2 regions of the Streptomyces thermocarboxydus genome follow, and region 2 is predicted to be linked to the other one. Evidence: predicted binding sites of a transcription regulator. Region 2 holds the regulator's gene; the other holds the start of a gene.

Region 1 (11,729 bases), 1.1 Mb from region 2:
TCCGCGGGGGCGGTGGGCCCGGCGTCCGGCTCGCTCGAACGGGCCGGGGGGACGTCGTGCGACCGGGGCGCGTCGACGTCACCGGCGCCTGCGGGCGCTTCGGCGACGGGCGGGGCGGCCGGCTCGGCGGTGTCCGTCTCGTCGGAGGTCCGGGCGGACTCCGGTGCCGTCGGGGCGTCCACGGTGGACGGGGTGTCCGTGGCCTCCGCGGTGTCCCCCGCACCCTGCGCGTCCGGCGCCTCAGGCGTCCCGGGCGAAGGCGTCTCCGACGCGGACGCCTCCGCTGCCTCCCGGGCCTGGATGGAGCGTTCCGCCAGGTCGACCAGGAGGTCGCCGGACTTGCCGCGGCCGCGCAGGACGTTGGAGTTGGCCTCCGCGTCGGCGCCCGGCAGGGACACCGTGTGGGCGGCGCCCGGGACGGACGCGGGGACGGCCGTGGGGGTGGCCGGCGCCAGCAGCGGGTCCGGCAGGACGACCACCGCGGCGATCCCGCCCTGCTTCTGCTTGCGCAGCTGCACCCGCACCCCGTGCCGGTGGGCGAGCCGGGCGACGACGTACAGGCCGAGGCCGAGACCGTCGCCGGACTCGGCTTCCGCGTCGTACCCCGCCTCCGGGTCGAACTCGGAGAGCCGCGTGTTGAGCCGGTCGAGGCGGTCCTCGGCCATGCCGATGCCCTCGTCCTGGACGGAGAGCATCACCTCGCCGTTCTCCATCAGCCAGGCGGAAACCTCGACGGGCGTGTCCGGCGGGGAGAACGCGGTGGCGTTCTCCATGAGTTCGGCGAGCAGGTGGGACAGGTCGTCGGCGGCGAACCCGGCGATGTGCGCGTGCGGCGGCAGTGCCGCGATCCGCACCCGCTCGTACCGCTCGATCTCGCTCACCGCGGCCCGCACGACGTCGACCAGCGGGACCGGACCCGCCGTGTGCCGGCCGTGCTCGGTGCCGGCGAGGACCAGCAGGTTCTCGCTGTGCCGGCGCATCACCGTGGCGAAGTGGTCGAGCTTGAACAGCGTGGCCAGGCGGTCCGGGTCGTCCTCCCGCTCCTCCAGCCCCTCGATGACGCCGAGCTGGCGTTCGACCAGGCCGAGGGTGCGCAGCGCGAGGTTCACGAAGGTGCCGCCGATGCTGTGCCGCATCCGCTCCATGCGGGCGGTGGCCTCGGCGAGTTCGGCGCGCAGCTCCTCGCGGGCGTCGGCCATCTTCTGCCGCTGTCCGACGAGGTGCTTGCGGTCGGCCTCCAGCGTGGCGATCCGCCGGCCGAGCCCGGCGGCGTGCGCGTGCAGGGCGTTGACGGAGCGGACGACCTGGGCGAACTCGTCGTTGCGGCCGGTGAAGGTGACGGGCTCCTCGGCCGCCGGGTCCTCCGCCTCGGCGAGCCGGGCGGAGCCGCGGCGCAGCACCGAAAGCGGCCGGGTGAGGGTGCGGGCCATCGCGGTGGCGACGCCGACCGAGAGCAGCAGCAGCGCGCCGAGGATCGCGATGCGGATCTCCAGCTCGGTGACGTCCTCGTCGCGGAGTCCGGCGAGTTCCGTGGTGCGCTGCTCGAACAGGGATGCCTCGACGCCGCGCATCATCTCGATCCGCGCGCTGAGCGCCGCCGCGAGCTTCTTGGGGCTGGTCTTGACCTCGCCGTCGGAGAGCGTCGGCTTGTCGGTGAGCTTCTCGAGGTACTTGTCGGCGCTGTCGACCTCGGGCCCGGTGACCGTGGAGTCGTACGAGGCGCGCGCGGCCTTCGGGGCGGCGTCGCGGAAGTCGGCGAGGGCCGCGTCGGAGCGGACGCGGGCCAGGAGCGCGGCGGCGGACAGTTCGTCGCGCCGCTCCTCGTCCTCCTCGGATGCGCCGTCGGAGCTGACGGGCAGGCCGGTGACCGGGTCGATCACGGTCTCGGTCGAGCTCGGCACGTTCAGCGCGGCGAGCAGCAGTCCGCGGGTGGCGGCGGCCTGCTGGACGGCGGTGTCCAGCTCGGTGAGCGCGTGGGCGCCGGAGCCGGCGCGGGGCGGGGTGGCGTCGGCCAGCCGCGCGGCGACCTTGTGCAGCTGGGTGATGGCGTCGGAGTACGCCTGGTGGGCCTCCAGCGGGCCCGACTTGCCGGTGAGGGCGGCGCGGCGCACGGCGGCGACGGCGTCGAGCTCGTCGCGCAGCGCCTGCGAGGTGTCCTCGTCGGCGCGCAGCTCCTCGACCTGGCGGTCGACCCGGGCGCTCTGCTCCTCGGAGGGCGCCTTGTCCTCGGGGCGCCCGGCCGCGATGTAGGGGACGACCTCGTCACGCTCGTCGGCCAGGGAGTGGGCCAGGGTGAGCGCGTCCTGGGTCCGCTCGGCGAGCGTCACCAGTTCCTGGGAGTCGTGCAGCTGCTGGGACGCCGCCAGCACGGAGGGCGCCCCGGCCCCGGCAATCGCCGCGGCCACCACGGCGACGGCGACGACAAGACGGTTGCGCACGTGGGTGGGGCGGCCCTTGCCGACGGTGGGCGTCTGCTGCGCGTCCCCCGTGAGGGCCGTCTGCTTGTCCTTGCGACGAGGCCGCGTCTTCTGCACCGGTGCTCGCATTCCTGACTCGTGTACCCGTGGGCCCGGGTGACGCTCCGTCAACGGGCGCGGGCGCTGCCCCCGAGCCGCTGGACGCGCTCGGACAGTGAGGCGCCCCCAACGCTCCCCGACCCTCCCAGTGCCCGTGGACAGTGGATGCGCATCACCTGACCCGCCACTCGAAGGAGTGAACATCGGAGGCGAGTTGAGGGGCAAGTTCCGTTGTGCACCGCAGCGGAGCTGCGTGGCACGCCGGTTGGACGTCTGCGGCGGGCGGTGGCAATATTCGCCGCCACGTCTTCCCGGAGGCCTTCATTCCCTCCCAAATCAGGCGCGTGACCTGCGCGCCTGTGGAGAAGGGGCGTCAATTGCCGGACTCCGGCGGTCGTTGTGGGGAGCTCGTGCAGACTGGCCGGATGCGCACGGAGCTTGTTTCGGAACCCGGTGATCCGGGACGCCCCAACGAGGACTTCGCGAGCGTCGCGCTCCCCGCCTCCGGACAGGGCGGCGCGCTCGTGGTCCTGGACGGCGTGACGCCGCCGTCGGACGGGGGCGGGTGTCTGCATTCGGTGCACTGGTTCACCGCCCGGCTGGGCGGCGCTCTGACCGAACTGACCGTTTCCCTCCCGGATGTTCCCCTGACCGGGGTGCTGTCGCGCGGGATCGCACGTACGGCCGAGAGTCATGCCTCGACCTGTGACCTTTCTCACCCCCGAACGCCGCAGGCAACGGTGGTGCTGGCGCGCTGGTCACCCGACTCGGTGGAGTGTCTGGTGCTGTCGGACTCGGTCCTGCTGGTCGAGTCGCCGGACGGCGCGGTCACGGCGGTACGGGACGACCGGCTGGACCGGTTGCCCCGTTCGGCCCTGTCCAGCCACGAGGTCGTGGACACGACGCTGCGGAACAAGGAGGGCGGGTTCTTCACGGCCGCGGCCGATCCGGCGGTGTCGTCACGCGCCGTGACCGTCTCCCTGCCCCGTGAGCGGGTGCGGGCGTTGACCGCGCTGACGGACGGGGCGTCGCGGTGGGTGGAGCGGTTCGCGGAGGGGGACTGGGGGGACTGCGTGCGGGTGATTCGGGAGGAGGGGGCGGCGGGGCTGGTCCGGAGGGTGCGTGCCCTGGAGCGGGGGCGGCCCCTCGGGGGGAAGACGCATGACGATGCGACGGCCGTTCACGTGGAGCTGCCGTTCGCGTGACGGCGCCACCCGCACGGCGGATCCGTGTCCGGCTGCGGGCCGGTGGGGGCCGATCGCGCAGTTCCCCGCGCCCCTGAGGGACGCCGCCGCTGCGGGCAGTCGTGCCGCTAGGGGCGGCACGGGTGGGCGCAGCGGCACCCCGCCGACGCCGGGTGCGGGACCTCCGTGGCTGGGCGCGCAGTTCCCCGCGCCCCTCAGGGACGCCTCCGCCGCAGCCCGCCTCAAAGCGCCACGCGCCGCAGCTGCGGGCCGACCGTGGCTGGGCGCGCAGTTCCCCGCGCCCCTGAAGGGGGGCTGCAGGGACCCCTTACTTCTCCATGCCCCGGTTCAGCCTGTGCAGCAGGCGCGCCAGTTCGTCGACCTCCGTCGGGTTCCAGTCGGCCAGGCGGCCGGCATAGCGGGCCCGGCGGGCCTCGCGGACGCGGCTCACCCGGCGGCGCCCCTCCTCCGTGAGGGTGACGAGCCAGGCGCGTCCGTCGGCGGGGTCGGGCTCGCGCCCCACGAGCCCGAGCTCCTCCAGGGCGCGCAGCTGGCGCGACATCGTCGCCTTGCCGACGCCGATGTAGGAGGCCAGTTCGGTGGCCCGCTGCCGCCCGCACTCCTCCAGACGGACCAGCAGTCCGTACGCGGACGGCTCGAGGTCGGGGTGGACCTCGCGCGCCATCTCCCCCTGGCTGGCCCGGGCGCGCCTCAGCAGGACCGTCAACTCGCGTTCCAGCGCGAGGAACGCGGGCTGTTCCACCCCGGACGCGGGTTCCGGCGAACCGGCGCGCTCCTCGCCGCCGTTTCCGTCTTCGTGCACGTTGGCCCCTGCCTGTTTCCCGTTCTGAAAGTTCTCGCCGAGTGGCGGCGTCGCCCCAGCTCCATAAGTATTTCGCAGGCGTAGACCAACGGCAGCGCGCGGCGATTCCGCCCGCCGCCGTGGCCGACGCCCGCAGTTTCTCTACCAGGCCATTACGTGGCATGCCCACTACATGCGATGTGGGTCACATTCCGGGTTCGTCCCATGACCGTTCGGAGATGCGTCATGCCTGTGCACAGATCCCGACTCGTCCGCATACGCGCGCTCGGCACCGCCGGCGCCGTCCTGCTCACGCTGCTCGCCCTTCCGCAGACCTCCGCCGTCGCCGACGGCGCCTCCCCCTCCGTCCCGCCGCGCGGCTCCGCCCACATGGGCATGGGCGTCCTCGCCCACGACGGCCAGGCCGGCCTGCCCACCTCCCGCGCCACCCAGACGGAGGGCGTGGACGTCTCCAGCCACCAGGGCAACGTCGCCTGGCCCACGCTGTGGAGCAGCGGGGTGCGCTGGGCCTACGCCAAGGCGACGGAGGGCACGTACTACACCAACCCGTACCACGCGCAGCAGTACAACGGCTCCTACGACGTCGGCATGGTCCGCGGCGCCTACCACTTCGCCACCCCCGACACCACGACCGGCGCCGCCCAGGCGGACTACTTCGTGGACCGCGGCGGCGCCTGGTCCGCCGACGGACGCACCCTGCCGGGCGTCCTGGACATCGAGTGGAACCCGTACGGCGACGACTGCTACGGCAAGTCGGCGAGCTCGATGGTGAGCTGGATCCGCGACTTCCTCGACCGCTACCGCGCCCGCACCGGCCGCGACGCCGTCATCTACACCGCGACCAGCTGGTGGAAGCAGTGCACCGGCAACTACGCGGGCTTCGCGTCCACCCCGCTGTGGATCGCCCGGTACGCCTCCACCGTGGGCGAACTGCCCGCAGGCTGGTCCACGTACACGATGTGGCAGTACACCTCGACCGGCCCGACGGTCGGCGACCACGACCGCTTCAACGGCACCGTCGACGGGGTGCGGTCCTTCGCCACCGGAAGCTGACCCAAGGCCCTCGGCGGCACGGGAAAGGCCCGGGCCTCCCTCACGGAGCCCGGGCCTCCCCTCATCCGGCGGCCCCCGTCACGCGGCCACCGGAACCTCCGGCGCCGCCCCGTTCGTCGCCGGGGACAGCGCCAGCTCCAGGACCTGGCGGACGTCGGTGACGGCGTGCACGTCGAGCTTCTCCAGCACCTCCGCCGGGACGTCGTCCAGGTCGGGCTCGTTGCGCTTGGGGATGATCACGGTGGTGACGCCCGCCCGGTGCGCGGCGAGCAGCTTCTGCTTCACCCCGCCGATGGGCAGCACCCGCCCGGTCAGCGACACCTCCCCGGTCATCGCCACGTCCGTGCGCACCAGGCGTCCGGAGAGCAGCGAGGCCAGGGCCGTGGTCATCGTGATGCCCGCGCTCGGGCCGTCCTTGGGGACCGCGCCCGCCGGGAAGTGGATGTGCACGCCCCGGTCCTTCAGGTCGCCCACCGGCAGTTCCAGCTCGGCGCCGTGGCTGCGCAGGAAGCTCAGCGCGATCTGCGCCGACTCCTTCATCACGTCGCCCAGCTGGCCGGTCAGGGTCAGCCCCGCCGCGCCCGTCTCCGGGTCGGCCAGGGACGCCTCGACGTAGAGGACGTCACCGCCGGCGCCGGTCACGGCGAGCCCGGTGGCGACGCCGGGCACCGCGGTGCGCCGCTCGGCGGGTTCCTGGGCGGACTCCGGCACGTGGTGCGGCCGCCCGATCAGACCGCGCAGGTCGCCCTCGGTCACGGTGAACGGCAGCTCCCGCTCCCCCAGTTCGTGCTGGGCCGCGACCTTGCGCAGCAGCCGCGCGACCGACCGCTCCAGGTTGCGCACGCCGGCCTCGCGCGTGTACTCGCCGGCCAGCTTGCGCAGCGCGCCCTCCTCGATCGTCACCTCGTCCGGCTGCAGACCGGCCCGCTCCAGCTGGCGCGGGAGCAGGTGGTCGCGGGCGATGACGATCTTCTCGTCCTCGGTGTAGCCGTCGAGGCGGACCAGCTCCATACGGTCGAGCAGGGCCTCCGGGATGGCCTCCAGGACGTTGGCGGTGGCGAGGAACACCACATCGGACAGGTCGAGTTCGACCTCCAGGTAGTGGTCCCGGAAGGTGTGGTTCTGCGCCGGGTCGAGGACCTCCAGCAGGGCCGCCGCGGGGTCGCCGCGGAAGTCGGAGCCGACCTTGTCGATCTCGTCGAGCAGGACGACCGGGTTCATCGAGCCGGCCTCCTTGATCGCCCGCACGATCCGGCCGGGCAGCGCGCCGACGTAGGTGCGGCGGTGGCCGCGGATCTCCGCCTCGTCGCGGACGCCGCCGAGGGCGACCCGGACGAACTTGCGGCCCATGGCGTGCGCGACGGACTCGCCGAGCGAGGTCTTGCCGACGCCGGGCGGGCCCACCAGGGCCAGCACCGCGCCGCCGCGCCGCCCGCCGACGACGCCCAGGCCCCGGTCGCTGCGCCGCTTGCGCACGGCCAGGTACTCGGTGATGCGCTCCTTCACGTCCTGCAGCCCCGCGTGCTCGGCGTCCAGGACCTCCTGGGCGCCGCGGATGTCGTAGGAGTCCTCGGTGCGCTCGTTCCACGGCATCTCCAGGACCGTGTCGAGCCAGGTGCGGATCCAGGAGCCCTCGGGCGACTGGTCGGAGGAGCGCTCCAGCTTGTCGACCTCCTTGAGCGCGGCCTCGCGGACCTTCTCGGGGAGATCGGCGGCCTCGACGCGGGCCCGGTAGTCGTCGGACTCGTCACCGTCCTGCTCGCCGTTCAGCTCGCGCAGCTCCTTGCGGACCGCCTCCAGCTGGCGGCGGAGCAGGAACTCCCGCTGCTGCTTGTCGACGCCCTCCTGGACGTCCTTGGCAATGGTCTCGGCGACGTCCTGCTCGGCGAGGTGGTCGCGCAGCTGCTGGGTGGCGAGCTTCAGCCGGGCCACCGGGTCGGTGGTCTCCAGCAGGGCGACCTTCTGTTCGGTGGTGAGGAACGGCGAGTAGCCGGAGTTGTCGGCGAGCGCGGAGACGTCGTCGATGGCCTGGACCCGGTCCACGACCTGCCAGGCGCCGCGCTTGCGCAGCCAGGCGGTGGCGAGCGCCTTGTACTCCTTGACCAGTTCGGTCACGTGGCCGGGCAGCGGCTCGGGCACGCTCTCGTCGATGCGGGTGCCCTCCACCCACAGCGCCGCGCCCGGCCCGGTGGTGCCGGCGCCGATGCGCACCCGCCCCCGGCCGCGGATCAGCGCGCCCGGGTCGCCGTCGGCCAGCCGGCCGACCTGCTCGACCGTGCCCAGCACGCCGGTCCCGGCGTAGGTGCCGTCGACGCGCGGCACGAGGAGCACCTTGGGCTTGCCCGGTTCGTCGCGGGCGGCGGCCTGGGCGGCCTCCACCGCCGCGCGCACCTCGGAATCGCTCAGGTCCAGCGGAACCACCATCCCGGGCAGCACGACCTCGTCGTCGAGCGGCAGCACGGGCAGGGCGAGCGGTGTGGACTCAGCAGCCATGATCTCCCCTTCGGCAGTCAAGTTGAGCTATGTCGACTCAATGCAGGGGAGCTGGCGAATGTTCCCAAGGCGGCGTTCGCTCTCAGCGATCACCGGGCCGGGCCGTCCGGGCCCGGATCACCGCCGGGCGGGACCTGCCAGGATGAACGCATGTCCACCCCCTACGGCATTCCCGAAGCTCCTGAAGTCCTGGACCGTCGCGAGGGCCCGTACGGCGAGGTCGTACTGCGCAGACACGGCGGTCTGCTGCAGATCATCGCCAACGGCTGCTTCCTGATGGACACCTCCGACGGACGTTCCGAGCGGCTGCTCGTGGACGCGGCCCTGGCGGCCCTGGACCCGGGGGCCGCGGAGCCGTCGGTGCTGATCGGCGGGCTGGGCGTGGGCTTCTCCCTGGCGCACGCGGCCGGGCAGGAGCGCTGGGGGCGGATCTCGGTGGTGGAGCGGGAGCCTGCGATCATCGGCTGGCACCGCTCGGGCCCGCTGGCCGAGCTCTCCGGCGCGGCGCTCGCCGACCCCCGGACGGAGATCGTCGAGCAGGATTTGATTACTTACGTCAATGAGACATCCGACACATTCGACGCGCTGTGTCTCGACATCGACAACGGACCCGACTGGACCGTCGACGAGGGCAACGAGGGGCTCTACTCGCCCGACGGACTCGCCGCGTGTGCAAGGGTGTTGAAGCCGCGCGGGGTCCTCGCGGTATGGTCCGCGAAGCCTTCACCGGAATTCGAGGGAACCTTGCGGAATGCCGGGTTCCGGCAGGTGCGTACCGAAGAGATCCCCGTTGCCCGAGGCGTTCCGGACGTCGTGCACATCGGCGTCCGCCCTGGATAGCAAAGCCGTGGTGAATCCCCGTACGCTGCTGCCCTGACGCGGATCATTCAAGCGTCAATCGCAGTGATGCGCAGACGACGGATCACCCCACGGATTCCGGAAAAAGCACACCTCAGGGGCGGGCGATGGAGCAGACACAGACCTCCCACAACGGCACGGCGACGACCACCCCCGGCGCGCAGCGCAGGGTCCTGGTGGTCGAGGACGACGCGACGATCGTGGACGCCATCGCGACCCGCCTGCGTGCCGAGGGATTCCTGGTGCAAACGGCGGGCGACGGTCCGTCCGCGGTGGACACGGCGGAGGCCTGGCAGCCCGACCTGCTGATCCTCGACATCATGCTGCCGGGCTTCGACGGCCTGGAGGTCTGCCGGCGCGTGCAGGCCCAGCGGCCGGTGCCGGTGCTGATGCTCACCGCGCGCGACGACGAGACCGACATGCTGGTGGGCCTCGGCGTCGGCGCCGACGACTACATGACCAAGCCGTTCTCCATGCGGGAGCTGGCGGCGCGCGTGCACGTGCTGCTGCGCCGCATGGAGCGCGCGGCCCTCGCGGCCACCACCCCGCGCAGCGGCATCCTGCGCCTGGGCGAGCTGGAGATCGACCACGCGCAGCGCCGGGTGCGCGTGCGCAGCGAGGACGTCCATCTGACGCCCACCGAGTTCGACCTCCTGGTGTGCCTGGCCAACACCCCGCGCGCGGTGCTCTCCCGTGAGCAGCTGCTGGCCGAGGTGTGGGACTGGGCGGACGCCTCCGGCACCCGGACCGTGGACAGCCACATCAAGGCGCTGCGCCGGAAGATCGGCGCCGAGCGCATCCGCACCGTGCACGGCGTGGGCTACGCCCTGGAGACGCCGACGCCATGAGCGGGGGTCCGGCGGGACGCGGACAGCGGAAGAAGCAGCCCTGGGGCGGTGTGCGCCCGTTCTCGATCAAGACCAAGCTGGGCGCGCTGGTCGTCGTCTCGGTCCTGATCACCACCGGACTCTCGGTGATCGCGGTGCACACCAAGACGGAGCTGCGCTTCATCACGGTCTTCTCGATGATCGCCACGCTGCTGATCACCCAGTTCGTGGCGCACTCCCTCACCGCCCCGCTGGACGACATGAACGCCGTCGCGCGGTCCATCTCGCACGGCGACTACACCCGCCGGGTGCGCGAGAGCCGCCGCGACGAGCTGGGCGACCTGGCCCAGACGATCAACGTCATGGCCGACGAGCTGGAGGCGCAGGACAGCCAGCGCAAGGAGCTGGTCGCCAACGTCTCGCACGAGCTGCGCACCCCCATCGCGGGGCTGCGCGCGGTGCTGGAGAACATCGTCGACGGGGTCACCAAGGCCGATCCCGAGACGATGCGCACGGCCCTGAAGCAGACCGAGCGGCTCGGCCGCCTGGTGGAGACGCTGCTGGACCTCTCTCGCCTGGACAACGGCGTGGTCCCGCTGAGGAAGCGCCGCTTCGAGGTGTGGCCGTACCTGTCGGGCGTGCTGAAGGAGGCCAACATGGTGGCCTCCGCCCGGGCGAGCATGGCCTCGGGCTCCGGCAGCCACACCCGTACGGACGTGCATCTGCACCTGGACGTCTCGCCGCCCGAGCTGGTGGCGCACGCCGATCCCGAGCGGATCCACCAGGTGGTCGCCAACCTGATCGACAACGCGGTCAAGCACAGCCCGCCGCACGGCCGGGTGACCGTGCGGGCCCGGCAGGGCTCCGAGCCGGAGTCGCTGGAGCTGGAGGTGCTGGACGAGGGTCCGGGCATCCCGCGCACGGAGTGGCACCGGGTCTTCGAGCGGTTCAACCGCGGCAGCGTCAACCGGCCGCACGGCCCCGGCAGCGACGGCGGCACCGGTCTGGGCCTCGCGATCGCCCGCTGGGCCGTGGATCTGCACGGCGGCCGGATCGGGGTGGCGGAATCGGAGCGTGGTTGCCGGATTCTGATCACTCTTCCGGGGCCCTCTTCTGTGCCAAGTTGACGTAAAGTTCGAACCGGAGCCTCAAGATCCATCTGTGTTCGCCCTGGCGGACACGTGTGATCAGGCACAGGCCCGCGCGCGGGGCGCGACGGGCCCTGGTCGAGCGATGCCTGATACCGTCGGAAGAAGCGGAACCTCGCTTGTTTCCCGCCAAATCCAGCGCTGAAACACCCGCCGAGATGTGATGTGCACGACGTTGCACGGGCCCGGCCTGACCTTCTCGCGCGGGGAGGCGTAGCCTTTATTTCCGCTGTCCATCATCTTGCGAAGCGGAAGAGGGCGGTTGACGCCGTGTCGCCACAGTCCCCCAGTAACTCGAGCATCTCGACCGACACCGACCAAGCGGGAAAGAACCCCGCTGCGGCCTTCGGTGCCAACGAATGGCTCGTCGACGAGATCTACCAGCAGTACCTCCAGGACCCGAACTCGGTGGACCGAGCCTGGTGGGACTTCTTCGCCGACTACAAGCCGGGCGCTCCCGCGTCCCCGGCTCCGGCGGGTGACGCGGCCGCGGGGGCCGCGGTGACCCCCACCGCTCCGTCCCGGCCGGCCGCGCCCGCGCAGGCCCAGGCGCCCGCGCAGCCCGCCGCGCCGGCGCAGCCCGCCCCGGCCGCCAAGGCCCCGGCTCAGGCGAAGGCCCCGGCCCAGCCGGCGAAGCAGGCCGCTCCCGCCGCCAAGCCGGCGCCGGCCAAGAAGGCCGAGCCCGCGGGTGAGGCGAAGGCCGGTCCCGACCAGGTCACCCTGCGCGGTCCGTCCGCCGCGGTCGCGAAGAACATGGACGCCTCGCTGGAGCTGCCCACGGCCACGTCCGTGCGCGCGGTCCCGGTGAAGCTGCTGTTCGACAACCG
Region 2 (11,729 bases):
CAGGTCCTCGATGTCCTTGCCGACGACCGGGACCTCGAAGTCGACCTCCTTGAGCCACTCGAGGCGCTGCTTCTTGGCCAGGCCCCAGGGGTTGCCCTTCTTCTCCAGGTTCTTGAGCATCGTGCCCGCCTCGGACGGGAACGCGGACTCGATCATCACCTGGTAGCGGCGCATGTCGACGATGTGGTCGACGTGCTCGATGTCCACCGGGCACTGCTCGACGCAGGCGCCGCAGGTGGTGCAGGACCACAGGACGTCCGGGTCGATGACGCCGTTCTCCTCGGCGGTGCCGATCAGCGGGCGCTCGGCCTCGGCGAGGGCGGCGGCGGGCACGCCGGCCAGCTGCTCCTCGGACGCCTTCTCCTCGCCCTCCATGGTCTTGCCGCCGCCGGCCAGCAGGTAGGGGGCCTTGGCATGCGCGTGGTCGCGCAGCGACATGATCAGCAGCTTGGGGGAGAGCGGCTTGCCGGTGTTCCACGCGGGGCACTGCGACTGGCAGCGGCCGCACTCGGTGCAGGTGGAGAAGTCCAGCAGGCCCTTCCAGGAGAACTGCTCGACCTGGGAGACGCCGAAGACGTCGTCGTCACCGGGGTCGGTGAAGTCGATCGGCTTGCCGCCGGAGGTCATCGGCTGCAGGGCGCCCAGCGCCGTGGAGCCGTCGGCGTTGCGCTTGAACCAGATGTTGGGGAAGGCGAGGAAGCGGTGCCAGGCCACACCCATGTTGGTGTTGAGCGAGACGACGATCATCCAGACGAACGACGTCCCGATCTTGATCATCGCGGCCAGGTAGACCAGGTTCTGCAGCGTGCCGACGGACAGCCCGTCGAAGGCCTGCACCAGCGGGTACGAGGCGAAGTACGCAGGCTCGTAGCTGTCGACGTGGTGCAGGGCGCCCTCGAGGCCGCGCAGCACGTAGATGGCGAGGCCGATGATGAGGATGACGGCCTCGACGAAGTACGCCTGGCCGGACTTGGAGCCGGTGAAGCGGGACTTGCGGCCGGGCCGGGTCGGCAGGCTGAGCAGGCGGATCACGATCAGCGTCGCGATGCCCAGGATCGTCATGACGCCGATGAACTCGATGTACAGCTCGAACGGCAGGAAGCCGCCGATGACCGGGAGCGTCCAGTCGGCCTGGAAGAGCTGGCCGAAGGCCTGGGCGAGGGTCGGCGGCAGGGTCAGGAAGCCGACGGCGACGAACCAGTGGGCGATTCCGACGATGCCCCACCTGTTCATACGGGTGTGGCCGAGGAACTCCCGCACCAGGGTCACACTGCGCTGGTAGGGGTTGTCGGTCCGGGTGCCGGCCGGGACCGGCTGGCCCAGCTTGAAGTACCGGACGAACTGGCCGATCGCGCGTGCGAGCAGCGCAACGCCGACCACGGTCAGGACCAGCGACACGATGATCGCGGCGAGTTGCATGGGGGCTCCTCGGGCCTGCGAGGGGTTCTGGGGGCGGTTTTTCGGTGGGGCTCACGGGGTGTGCCGGCCGGCCGCCGTGCGGCTTGCGTCCGGCTGCCGTTCGGCTTCCCCGAGATTACTAAGCGGTAACTTATGCAGTCCGTCTGAGACTACCCCCATCTCAGGCCGCACTGTAGCCGGGCACGGGGTGATCTGAATCGCTGAGGGTCGCCTACCAAGGCGCCCTTTCGAGGGTGTCCCGGATGGCGTCCGGGATCCGATCGTGTTATTCACGCCAAATCAGTCCATACGCCCCTAACTTATATCCGTGCTCTACGGGATCGCCGCCGCCGCCACCGCCCTGCTGCTCTCCGCCCTCCTCACCGGGGTGCTGCGGACCCCCGCCCTGCGTCTCGGAATCACCGACCGCAGGCGGCGCCGGCCCTTGCCGCTTTCCGGGGGAACGGCCGTCGCGCCGGCCACCCTCCTGGTCGCGGCCGGCGCCGACCGCGCCGGTCTGCTGCCGCTGGGCGCCGGGGTCGGCCGGGTGCTCGCGGCGGCCGGCTGTGTCGCGCTGCTCGGGCTTGCCGCCGACCTGCGGCGGCTGCGGTGGTGGGTCGCACCGGCCGGCACGGCGGTCGCCGCGGGCTTCGTCGTGCCGTACGAGGAGACCGGCGTCGCCGCCGGAGCGGCCGCCGTGGTGTGGATCGCGGTCGCGACCACCGCCTTCCGGGGGCTGGACCACGCCGACGGGCTGGCCGGCACGGTCGGCGCGGTGGGCGCGTTCGGGGTCGCCGCGTGCGCCACGGCCGAGCTGATGGAGGGCCTGGCCGCACTGCTCGGCGTGCTGGCGGCCGCGCTCATCGGCTTCCTGCTGCACAACTGGTTCCCCGCGCAGGCGGGCCTGGGCGCGGCCGGCGCGCTGTTCACCGGCTTCCTGCTGGCCGCCTCGGCGGTTTTCGTCCGGGCCGGGCAGGGAACGGGAGCCGGGGCGGCCGTGCTGTACGCCCTGACGGCGGTCGCGTGTGCGGACGCGGTCCTGGTGGTACTCGGGCGGCGGCTCGACCGCCGTGGGGTGACCCGTGGACGCCCCGACCACCTCGGGCACCGGCTGCGGCGGCTGGGCCTCGCGCCGCGCGCGGTGCCGGTACTGCTGGGCGCCGCCTCCGCGGCGGGGGCGCTGGTCGCGGTGTGCGTGCACACCGGCAGGCTGTCCCCGGGGGCGGCGTGGTGGGTCGCGGCGGGCGCCGCGGTGCTCGTGCTGATGCTGGTGAGGCGTCCCGTCACCCCTGTTTTCCCTCCGCGTCAACGTGTCGCCAGCGCGTCGCCGCAGGTCAGCGGGCGGTTGCGTGTAAGAAGCGGATAAGAGTTGAGTCTGCTCGACTCAGCTCTGTTGACCCGATGGCGGCCGTCATGCATGCTTGAGTCTGTTCCACTCAAGTCAGTTGGAGGAATCGAAATGGCACGTGCGGTCGGCATCGACCTGGGCACGACTAACTCCGTCGTCAGCGTTCTGGAGGGCGGCGAGCCCACCGTCATCACCAACGCCGAGGGCGCCAGGACCACGCCTTCCGTCGTCGCCTTCGCCAAGAACGGTGAGGTGCTGGTCGGCGAGGTGGCCAAGCGCCAGGCCGTGACCAACGTCGACAGGACCATCCGGTCGGTCAAGCGCCACATGGGCACCGACTGGAAGATCAACCTGGACGGCAAGGACTTCAACCCGCAGCAGATCAGCGCCTTCGTGCTGCAGAAGCTGAAGCGGGACGCCGAGGCGTACCTGGGCGAGAAGGTGACCGACGCGGTCATCACCGTCCCGGCGTACTTCAACGACGCCGAGCGCCAGGCGACCAAGGAGGCCGGCGAGATCGCCGGTCTGAACGTGCTGCGCATCGTCAACGAGCCGACGGCCGCCGCCCTGGCGTACGGCCTCGACAAGGACGACCAGACGATCCTCGTCTTCGACCTCGGTGGCGGTACCTTCGACGTCTCCCTCCTGGAGATCGGCGACGGTGTCGTCGAGGTGAAGGCCACCAACGGTGACAACAACCTCGGTGGCGACGACTGGGACCAGCGCGTCGTCGACTACCTGGTCAAGCAGTTCCAGGCCGGCCACGGCGTGGACCTGGCCAAGGACAAGATGGCGCTGCAGCGTCTGCGTGAGGCCGCCGAGAAGGCGAAGATCGAGCTGTCCTCGTCCACCGAGACCTCGATCAACCTCCCCTACATCACGGCTTCCGCCGAGGGCCCCCTGCACCTCGACGAGAAGCTGACCCGCGCCCAGTTCCAGCAGCTGACCGCGGATCTGCTCGAGCGCTGCAAGACCCCGTTCAACAACGTGATCAAGGACGCCGGCATCTCCGTCAGCGAGATCGACCACGTCGTCCTGGTCGGCGGTTCGACCCGTATGCCCGCCGTCGCCGAGCTGGTCAAGGACCTCACCGGCGGCAAGGAGGCCAACAAGGGCGTCAACCCGGACGAGGTCGTCTCCATCGGCGCCGCGCTCCAGGCCGGTGTGCTCAAGGGCGAGGTCAAGGACGTCCTCCTGCTGGACGTCACCCCGCTGTCCCTCGGCATCGAGACCAAGGGCGGCATCATGACCAAGCTGATCGAGCGCAACACCACGATCCCGACCAAGCGCTCCGAGATCTTCACGACGGCCGAGGACAACCAGCCGTCGGTGCAGATCCAGGTCTACCAGGGCGAGCGCGAGATCGCGGCGTACAACAAGAAGCTCGGCATGTTCGAGCTGACCGGTCTGCCGCCGGCGCCGCGTGGCGTCCCGCAGATCGAGGTCTCCTTCGACATCGACGCCAACGGCATCATGCACGTCACGGCGAAGGACCTCGGCACCGGCAAGGAGCAGAAGATGACCGTCACCGGCGGTTCGTCGCTCCCGAAGGACGAGGTCGAGCGCATGCGCCAGGAGGCCGAGAAGTACGCGGAGGAGGACCACGCCCGCCGCGAGGCCGCCGAGACCCGCAACCAGGGCGAGCAGCTCGTCTACCAGACCGAGAAGTTCCTCACGGACAACGCGGACAAGGTGCCCGGCGAGATCAAGACCGAGGTCGAGGCCGCCGTCGCCGAGCTGAAGGAGAAGCTCAAGGGCGAGGACACCGCCGAGATCCGCACGGCCACCGAGAAGGTCGCCGCCGTCTCGCAGAAGCTGGGCCAGGCGATGTACGCCGACGCCCAGGGCGCGCAGGCCGCGGGCGGCGCCTCCGCCGGCGCCGGTGAGGCCAAGGCCGACGACGACGTCGTCGACGCCGAGATCGTCGACGAGGACCGGAAGGACGGTGCGGCGTGACGGAAGAGACCCCGGGCTTCGACGAACAGCAGCAGCCCGATGTCCCTTCCGGCGCACCGTCCGAGGACGCCGAGCCGCAGGCCGCCGCTCCCTCTCGCGAGGAAGAGGCGGCCCCGGCCGGGGACACCGAGCAGAACGCCGCTCTGGTGGCCCAGCTGGACCAGGCCCGTACGGCGCTGAACGAGCGCACCGCGGATCTCCAGCGCCTCCAGGCCGAGTTCCAGAACTACCGCCGCCGTGTCGAGCGGGACCGGGCAGCCGTGAAGGAGACCGCCGTGGCGAATCTCCTGACCGAACTGCTCCCGGTGCTCGACGACATCGGCCGCGCCCGTGAGCACGGCGAGCTCGTCGGCGGCTTCAAGTCGGTCGCGGAGTCGCTGGAGACCACGGCGGCCAAGCTGGGCCTCCAGCAGTTCGGCAAGGAGGGCGAGCCCTTCGACCCGACGATCCACGAGGCCCTGATGCACTCCTACGCGCCGGACGTCACCGAGACGACGTGCGTGGCGATTCTGCAGCCGGGGTACCGCATCGGCGAGCGCACCATCCGCCCCGCGCGGGTGGCCGTCGCCGAGCCGCAGCCCGGCGCGCAGACGGCTCTGCCGGCCGAGGAGGGCACGGAGCAGGCGGACGGGGAGAACAAGGAGAACGGTGGCCCGGAGGAGGGCTGACGTTACGGCTGACGCAGGAAAGGAGGGACGTCGGGGATGAGCACCAAGGACTTCATCGAGAAGGACTACTACAAGGTCCTCGGCGTCCCCAAGGACGCCACCGAGGCCGAGATCAAGAAGGCGTACCGGAAGCTCGCCCGCGAGTACCACCCGGACGCCAACAAGGGGAACGCCAAGGCGGAGGAGCGGTTCAAGGAGATCTCCGAGGCGAACGACGTCCTCGGCGACCCCAAGAAGCGCAAGGAGTACGACGAGGCGCGCGCCCTCTTCGGCAACGGCGGGTTCCGTCCGGGGCCGGGCGCGGGCGGCGGCTCGTTCAACTTCGACCTCGGCGACCTCTTCGGAGGTCAGGCCGGCGGCCAGGGCGGCTTCGGCGGCGGGCTCGGTGACGTCTTCGGGGGCCTGTTCAACCGGGGCGGCCCGGGGACCCAGCGGACCCAGCCGCGCCGGGGCCAGGACATCGAGTCCGAGGTGACGCTCAGCTTCACCGAGGCCATCGAGGGTGCGACCGTCCCGCTGCGGATGTCGTCGCAGTCGCCCTGCAAGGCCTGTTCGGGCACCGGCGACAAGAACGGCACACCGCGCGTGTGCCCGACCTGCGTCGGCACCGGACAGGTGGCGCGGGGCTCGGGCGGCGGTTTCTCGCTGACCGACCCCTGCCCGGACTGCAAGGGCCGTGGCCTGATCGCGGAGGAGCCCTGCGAGGTCTGCAAGGGCAGCGGCCGGGCCAAGTCCTCGCGGACGATGCAGGTGCGCATCCCCGCGGGGGTCAGCGACGGCCAGCGGATCCGGCTGCGCGGCAAGGGGGCGCCCGGCGAGCGGGGCGGCCCCGCGGGCGACCTGTACGTCGTCGTGCACGTCGGCAGCCACCCGGTGTTCGGCCGCAAGGGCGACAACCTGACGGTCACGGTGCCGGTGACGTTCCCCGAGGCGGCTCTCGGGGGCGAGATCCGGGTGCCGACGCTGGGCGGTCCGCCGGTGACGCTGAAGCTGCCGCCGGGCACACCCAACGGACGCACCCTGCGCGCCCGCGGCAAGGGAGCGGTCCGCAAGGACGGCACCCGCGGTGATCTGCTGGTCACCGTCGAGGTGAGTGTTCCCAAGGACCTGTCGGGGAAGGCTCGTGACGCCCTGGAGGCGTATCGCGAGGCAACCGCGGACCAGGATCCGCGGGCGGAGCTGTTCCAGGCCGCGAAGGGAGCTTGATGCGATGGACGGCCGTCGACGCAACCCGTACGAACTGACCCAGGACACCCCGGTCTACGTCATTTCGGTGGCGGCCCAGCTCTCCGGCCTGCACCCGCAGACGCTGCGTCAGTACGACCGTCTGGGGCTTGTGTCGCCGGACCGTACGGCGGGCCGGGGCCGGCGCTACTCGGCCCGTGACATCGAACTGCTCCGTCAGGTGCAGCAGTTGTCGCAGGACGAGGGCATCAACCTGGCCGGAATCAAGCGCATCATCGAACTGGAGAACCAGGTCGCCACCCTCCAGGCCCGTGTGGCCGAACTGGAGGACGCGCTCGACGGCGCGGCGGCGGCCATGCGTCAGCGCGAGGCCGCCGTGCACGCCTCGTACCGCCGTGACCTGGTGCCTTACCAGGAGGTGCAGCAGACCAGCGCGCTGGTGGTCTGGCGCCCCAAGCGTCAGCAGCAGTCCGACTGACCGCGCGCCGAGGCGAAGAGGGGCCCGTGGGTTCACAGAACCCACGGGCCCCTTCTCTTATGTACGAGCACACCTGTGGCTATGGTATGCCTGCGTGTCCAGGTGATCCCCGCGCGATGTCCGCAGGACTTTCACGAGTTCAGCGCACCGTGTCGTGTTCATCTCGTTAAGTGGCTTCCTCTTGACGCGGTGGGCGCCGAAGCGTTGGCTTTTCAGTCACATGGGCCGCATAGCTGTGCCCACGTCCAATACGCACCTGAAGTGAGCCCTCGCATGCGTCGTTTCGCCATATCCGTGGCCGCCGTCTCCATGTCCGTCACGCTCGCCGGCTGCGGCATGCTCGACGCGACGGGCGGCACCGACGACGCGAGCCCGGCCAAGGGCGACGACATCACGGTGGGCCTGCTCCTCCCGGAGAAGGCCAACACGCGCTACGAGCAGTTCGACTACCCCATCTTCAAGAAGAAGGTGGAGGAGCTCACGAGCAGCAAGGGCAAGGTCGAGTACGCCAACGCCGAGGCGGACGCCGACAAGCAGGCCGGCCAGATGCAGCGCATGATCGACAAGAGGGTCGACGTCATCGTGCTGGACGCGGTGGACGCGCACGGCATCGCGGAGAGCGTCGCCAAGGCGAAGGACGCCGGCATCCCGGTCATCGCCTACGACCGGCTCGCCGAGGGCCCGATCGACGCGTACATCTCCTTCGACAACTCGCTCGTCGGCGAGGTGCAGGGGCGTTCCCTGCTGGAGGCGCTGGGCGGCGAGCTGAGCATCACCGACAAGATCGTGATGATGAACGGCTCGTCCACGGACCCCAACGCCAAGCAGTTCAAGGCCGGTGCGCTGTCCGAGCTCAAGGGCAAGGTCACCATCGCCAAGTCCTTCGACACCAAGGACTGGGACCCGAAGAACGCCGAGAAGAACATGAAGGAGGCGATCGGCGAGATCGGCCTCGACAACATCAAGGGCGTCTACTCCGCCAACGACGGCATGGCGGGCGGCATCGTGAAGGCGCTGCGCGCCGCCGGCGTGACCAAGCTGCCGCCGATCACCGGCCAGGACGCGGAACTCGCCGCGGTGCAGCGGATCGTGACCGGCGAGCAGTACATGAGCGTCTACAAGTCCTACCCGGAAGAGGCCGAGAACGCCGCCGAGATGGCCGTGGCGAAGGTCCAGGGCCGGGACATCCAGTTCGACGCGCTCACCCGCGACCGCGTCGACAGCCCCACCGACCAGGACATCCCGGCGCAGCTGGTGCCCGTGGTCGCGCTGACCCAGGACAACCTGGAGGACACCGTCCTCGCCGACGGCTTCTATGAGATGTCCGACATCTGCACCGGCGACTTCAAGGACGCGTGCGCGGAGATCGGGCTCAAGAAGTAACCCTGTGCACCCTCGTACGCCTCCGTACGAATTCGGCCACCGGCCGGCCCCCGGGCCGGTGCGGTGGCCGGTCCCGTGTTGCACAGCAGGTTCCGGCCGCGCATAGTTGCGCTGCGGAAGACGCTGATACCGGGGGTGGGATGGGCGATGGCCGGGCACGGGGCGGACGAGCATCCGCACGGTGCTGACCGACTGTGCGAGGCCGGGGACCGCGTGTACTCCCGGGCCGTACGGCGCGGACGGCTGCCGCGCCGGGAGGCCGAGCGGGTCCCCTGCCTCATGGAGCTCGCCCTGCTGCACCCCGACCCGGACGACATGGACTGGCTGGTCCCGACCTCCCCGCAGGAGGTCATGACCCGGTTGCTGCGCGGCATGTACGACGAGGTGAGGGCGAGTCAGCGCCGGGTCGGCTCGGCGGTCGCCGCCTTCGAGTGGTACGCCGGTCTGGGCAGCCAGGTGCCGGCCCCGGGCGGCTTCTCGGAGGGCCCCGCGATCCGTGTGCTGGACGGACTGGCCCGCATCCAGGCCGCGATGGACGAGGCGACGCAGGCGTGCACCACCGAGGTGCTGACCGTCCAGCCCGGCGGCATCCGGCGCGAGGCCGAGCTGTCGGAGGGCCTGCACCGGGCGATGGCGCTGCGCGGGCGGGGCGTGCGGATGCGGGACCTGTACACCCATGTCGCCCGGCACGGGCACGGGTTGCTCAGCTATCTGGAGCTGATGGGCGACGCGGTGGAGGCGCGGACGCTGGACGAGGTCATCGAGCGGCTGATCCTCTTCGACCGCACGGTCGCCTTCATCCCCGCGAACTCCGAGCGCACGATGGCGCTGGAACTGCGGCACCCTGCGCTGGTGGAGTACCTGGGCACGGTCTTCGAGCGCCTGTGGCGCCTCGCCATCCCGCTGACCGCGCCGCTCCCCGACACGGGCATCGAGGGCATCTCGCACCGCGAGCAGTCCATCGCCGCGCTCCTCGCGGAGGGCCACCAGGACGCGGTCATCGCGGAACGCCTGGGCATCAGCGTCCGTACCTGCCGGGCCCACATCGCGCGCCTCTCGGAGACGCTGGGGGCGGCGAGCCGGACGCAGCTGGGGGTGCGGATCGCCCAGGCGGGGCTGGACGGCGCACAGACGCCGGTGGTCATCCCCCCTGGTCGAGGATCCCCGACCTCCCGATGAGGTAGCCGAGCTGGGCGCGGCTGCTGCTGCCAAGGACCGCGGCGAGCTTGGCGATGTGCTCCCGCGCGGTGCGGATGTTCATGCCGAGCCGGTCGGCGATGACGGCGTCCGTGTGTCCCTCGACGAGCAGCGCGGCGATGGCGCGCTGGCGCGGGGTGACGCCGTTGAGGGTGGGCTGCCGGTCCGCCTCCGGGTACATGGGCGAGGCGAGGTGCCACAGCCGGTCGAAGGTGGTGACCAGGAACGCCACGATCGCCGGGTGCCGGATCTCCAGGGCGGTGGAGCGTTCGGGGCCGGCCGGGATGAAGGCGACCTCGCGGTCGACGACGACGAGGCGGTCGGTGATCTCGTCCAGGGAGCGCGCCTCGACGTCGCCGCTGAGGCGTTCGTAACGCCAGGCCAGCGAGGGCGCGTGGCGCAGGGTGTGCTGGTACAGGGCGCGGATGCGGCCGCCGCGGTCCAGCAGGGCCTGGTCGCGCCGGACGGCGGGCTCGTGGACGGCCGGGTCGAAGCGGACGTAGCTGCGGTACGGCTGGACCGCGAGGAGTTCCGTCGCGTCGGCCATCGCCTCGCCGATGACCCGCCCGATGCGCTCCATGCCGTTGTGCCGGGTGACGAGGGAGGACTCCTGCTCCGCCGGCTCACGGGCGCGCAGCAGCGGGGTCAGGGTCTCCGCGAGCCGTTCCTGACGCCGCCGCTCCTCGGCGACGCGGTCCTCGGAGGCGCGCAGCAGCCGGTGCAGGGCGAGGTGCGGCGGGACCGGCTCCAGGCGCTCGGGGTCGTCCTGGGCGGGGCGGAGGAGGCCGAGGCGGAGCAGGAGGGGGGCCTCCGCGTCCGTCGCGGCGGGCAGGCGGCCCTCGTCCAGGGCACGGGCGTACAGGTCCAGTGCCTCCGCCCGGAGGGCCTCGGTGGCCTCGTGTGGCGCGTCGCCGCTCATGCTGGTCGCCCCCCGGTCAGTGGTCCTGCTCGAGAATGCCCGACTGTGCGATCAGATACCCCAGTTGGGCACGGCTTCCGCTGCCGAGCGCGGTGGCCAGTTTCGCTATGTGCGCCCGGCAGGTGCGGACGTTCATGCCGAGGCGGCGCGCGATGGCCTCGTCGACGTGTCCCTCGACGAGCAGCTTGGCGATCGAGTGCTGGATGTCGGTGAGGCCGTCCGCCGCGGTCTCGTAGGGGGTGCCGGCGGTGAGCGGGACCGCCCGGCCCCACATGAACTCGAAGACCTTGATGAGGTAGCGGACCAGCCCGGGGTGGCGCAGTTCGAGGGCGACCTGGCGGTCGTCCCGGACGGGGATGAAGGCGACGGTGTCGTCGCAGATGATGAGGCGTTCGACGAGTTCGTCGATGGTGCGGTACTCCACCTTGCCGTCGGCGAACTGCTCGGTCCAGGCGATGCGTTCGGGGTTGTACCGTGCGGTGTGCTGGTAGAGCGTCCTGATGCGCACCCCGCGTTCGATGAGGGGCCGGTCGCGCTCCAGCGCCTCGATCAGGCGCTGCTCCGGGTGACGGTTCTTCGGCTGGACGGTGAGGACTTCGTGCCGGCATTGCGAGGTCGCCAGGTCGAGCGCCTCGTTGATCCTGTCGAGTCCTTCGAGCACGGTGATGGAGTGTGCCGGTTCCGTCAGGGGCGCGCCGAGTCCTATGAAGGGCTCGAACGTCTCCGCCAGTTCCATGGTCAGCCGTCTGCGTTCGGTGATCTCGCGCTCGATCGGGTCGAGGCGCTGCGCCAGGACGACGGACGGCGGGACGGGGCGCAGCCAGTCGGGGTCGTCGGGATCGGGGTGGAGCAGGGAGAAGTCGACCAGGCAGGGTGCGGCTTCGGCCTCCGCCCGGGGGATACGTCCCGTGCGCAGAGCGTTCGCGTACAGACGACTTCCTTCCGCGCACAGCTCCGTCATGGGATGGGGATGCACGGTTTTGGTCCGATTCGTTGACAAATCTCCACCCCCCAGGCTCCTGAACATGCAGGAACATGATGCACCGATCGTGTGGCCATGACGTGCCCGAATGAGCCATCGTCTTACTTGACGGGGGAAAAGGGGACCTTCGAGTGAGGACGAAGCCGACTATGCGTAAGAGAATGCTTCGCTCGGTGCTTGTCGCCGCCTTCTCCGCCGTTGTGGCCTTCGGTGCG

What was found. The regulator HspR, encoded in region 2, represses chaperone genes until heat shock. The targets are predictions, from matches to a motif close to TTGAGNNNNNNNNNCTCAA.
Region 1: lon (endopeptidase La) is a predicted target of HspR. The motif match lies at 8,092-8,110, and genes of this name have one in related genera.

Annotation. Positions count from the first base shown of each region.
Region 1 is NZ_CP058273.1:4,835,805-4,847,533, reverse strand. It holds gene AY578_RS22480 (sensor histidine kinase) at 1-2,534, opposite strand, end outside; gene AY578_RS22475 (protein phosphatase 2C domain-containing protein) at 2,942-3,721, shown strand; gene AY578_RS22470 (MarR family winged helix-turn-helix transcriptional regulator) at 4,029-4,523, opposite strand; gene AY578_RS22465 (lysozyme) at 4,749-5,576, shown strand; gene lon (endopeptidase La) at 5,655-8,069, opposite strand; gene AY578_RS22455 (spermidine synthase family protein) at 8,220-8,909, shown strand; gene AY578_RS22450 (response regulator transcription factor) at 9,035-9,775, shown strand; gene AY578_RS22445 (sensor histidine kinase) at 9,772-10,881, shown strand; gene AY578_RS22440 (multifunctional oxoglutarate decarboxylase/oxoglutarate dehydrogenase thiamine pyrophosphate-binding subunit/dihydrolipoyllysine-residue succinyltransferase subunit) at 11,173-11,729, shown strand, end outside.
Region 2 is NZ_CP058273.1:3,760,979-3,772,707, forward strand. It holds gene AY578_RS17365 ((Fe-S)-binding protein) at 1-1,419, opposite strand, end outside; gene AY578_RS17370 (MraY family glycosyltransferase) at 1,727-2,764, shown strand; gene dnaK (molecular chaperone DnaK) at 2,858-4,702, shown strand; gene grpE (nucleotide exchange factor GrpE) at 4,699-5,370, shown strand; gene dnaJ (molecular chaperone DnaJ) at 5,407-6,576, shown strand; gene AY578_RS17390 (heat shock protein transcriptional repressor HspR) at 6,581-7,033, shown strand; gene AY578_RS17395 (sugar ABC transporter substrate-binding protein) at 7,307-8,416, shown strand; gene AY578_RS17400 (helix-turn-helix transcriptional regulator) at 8,564-9,595, shown strand; gene AY578_RS17405 (helix-turn-helix transcriptional regulator) at 9,558-10,532, opposite strand; gene AY578_RS17410 (hypothetical protein) at 10,549-11,493, opposite strand.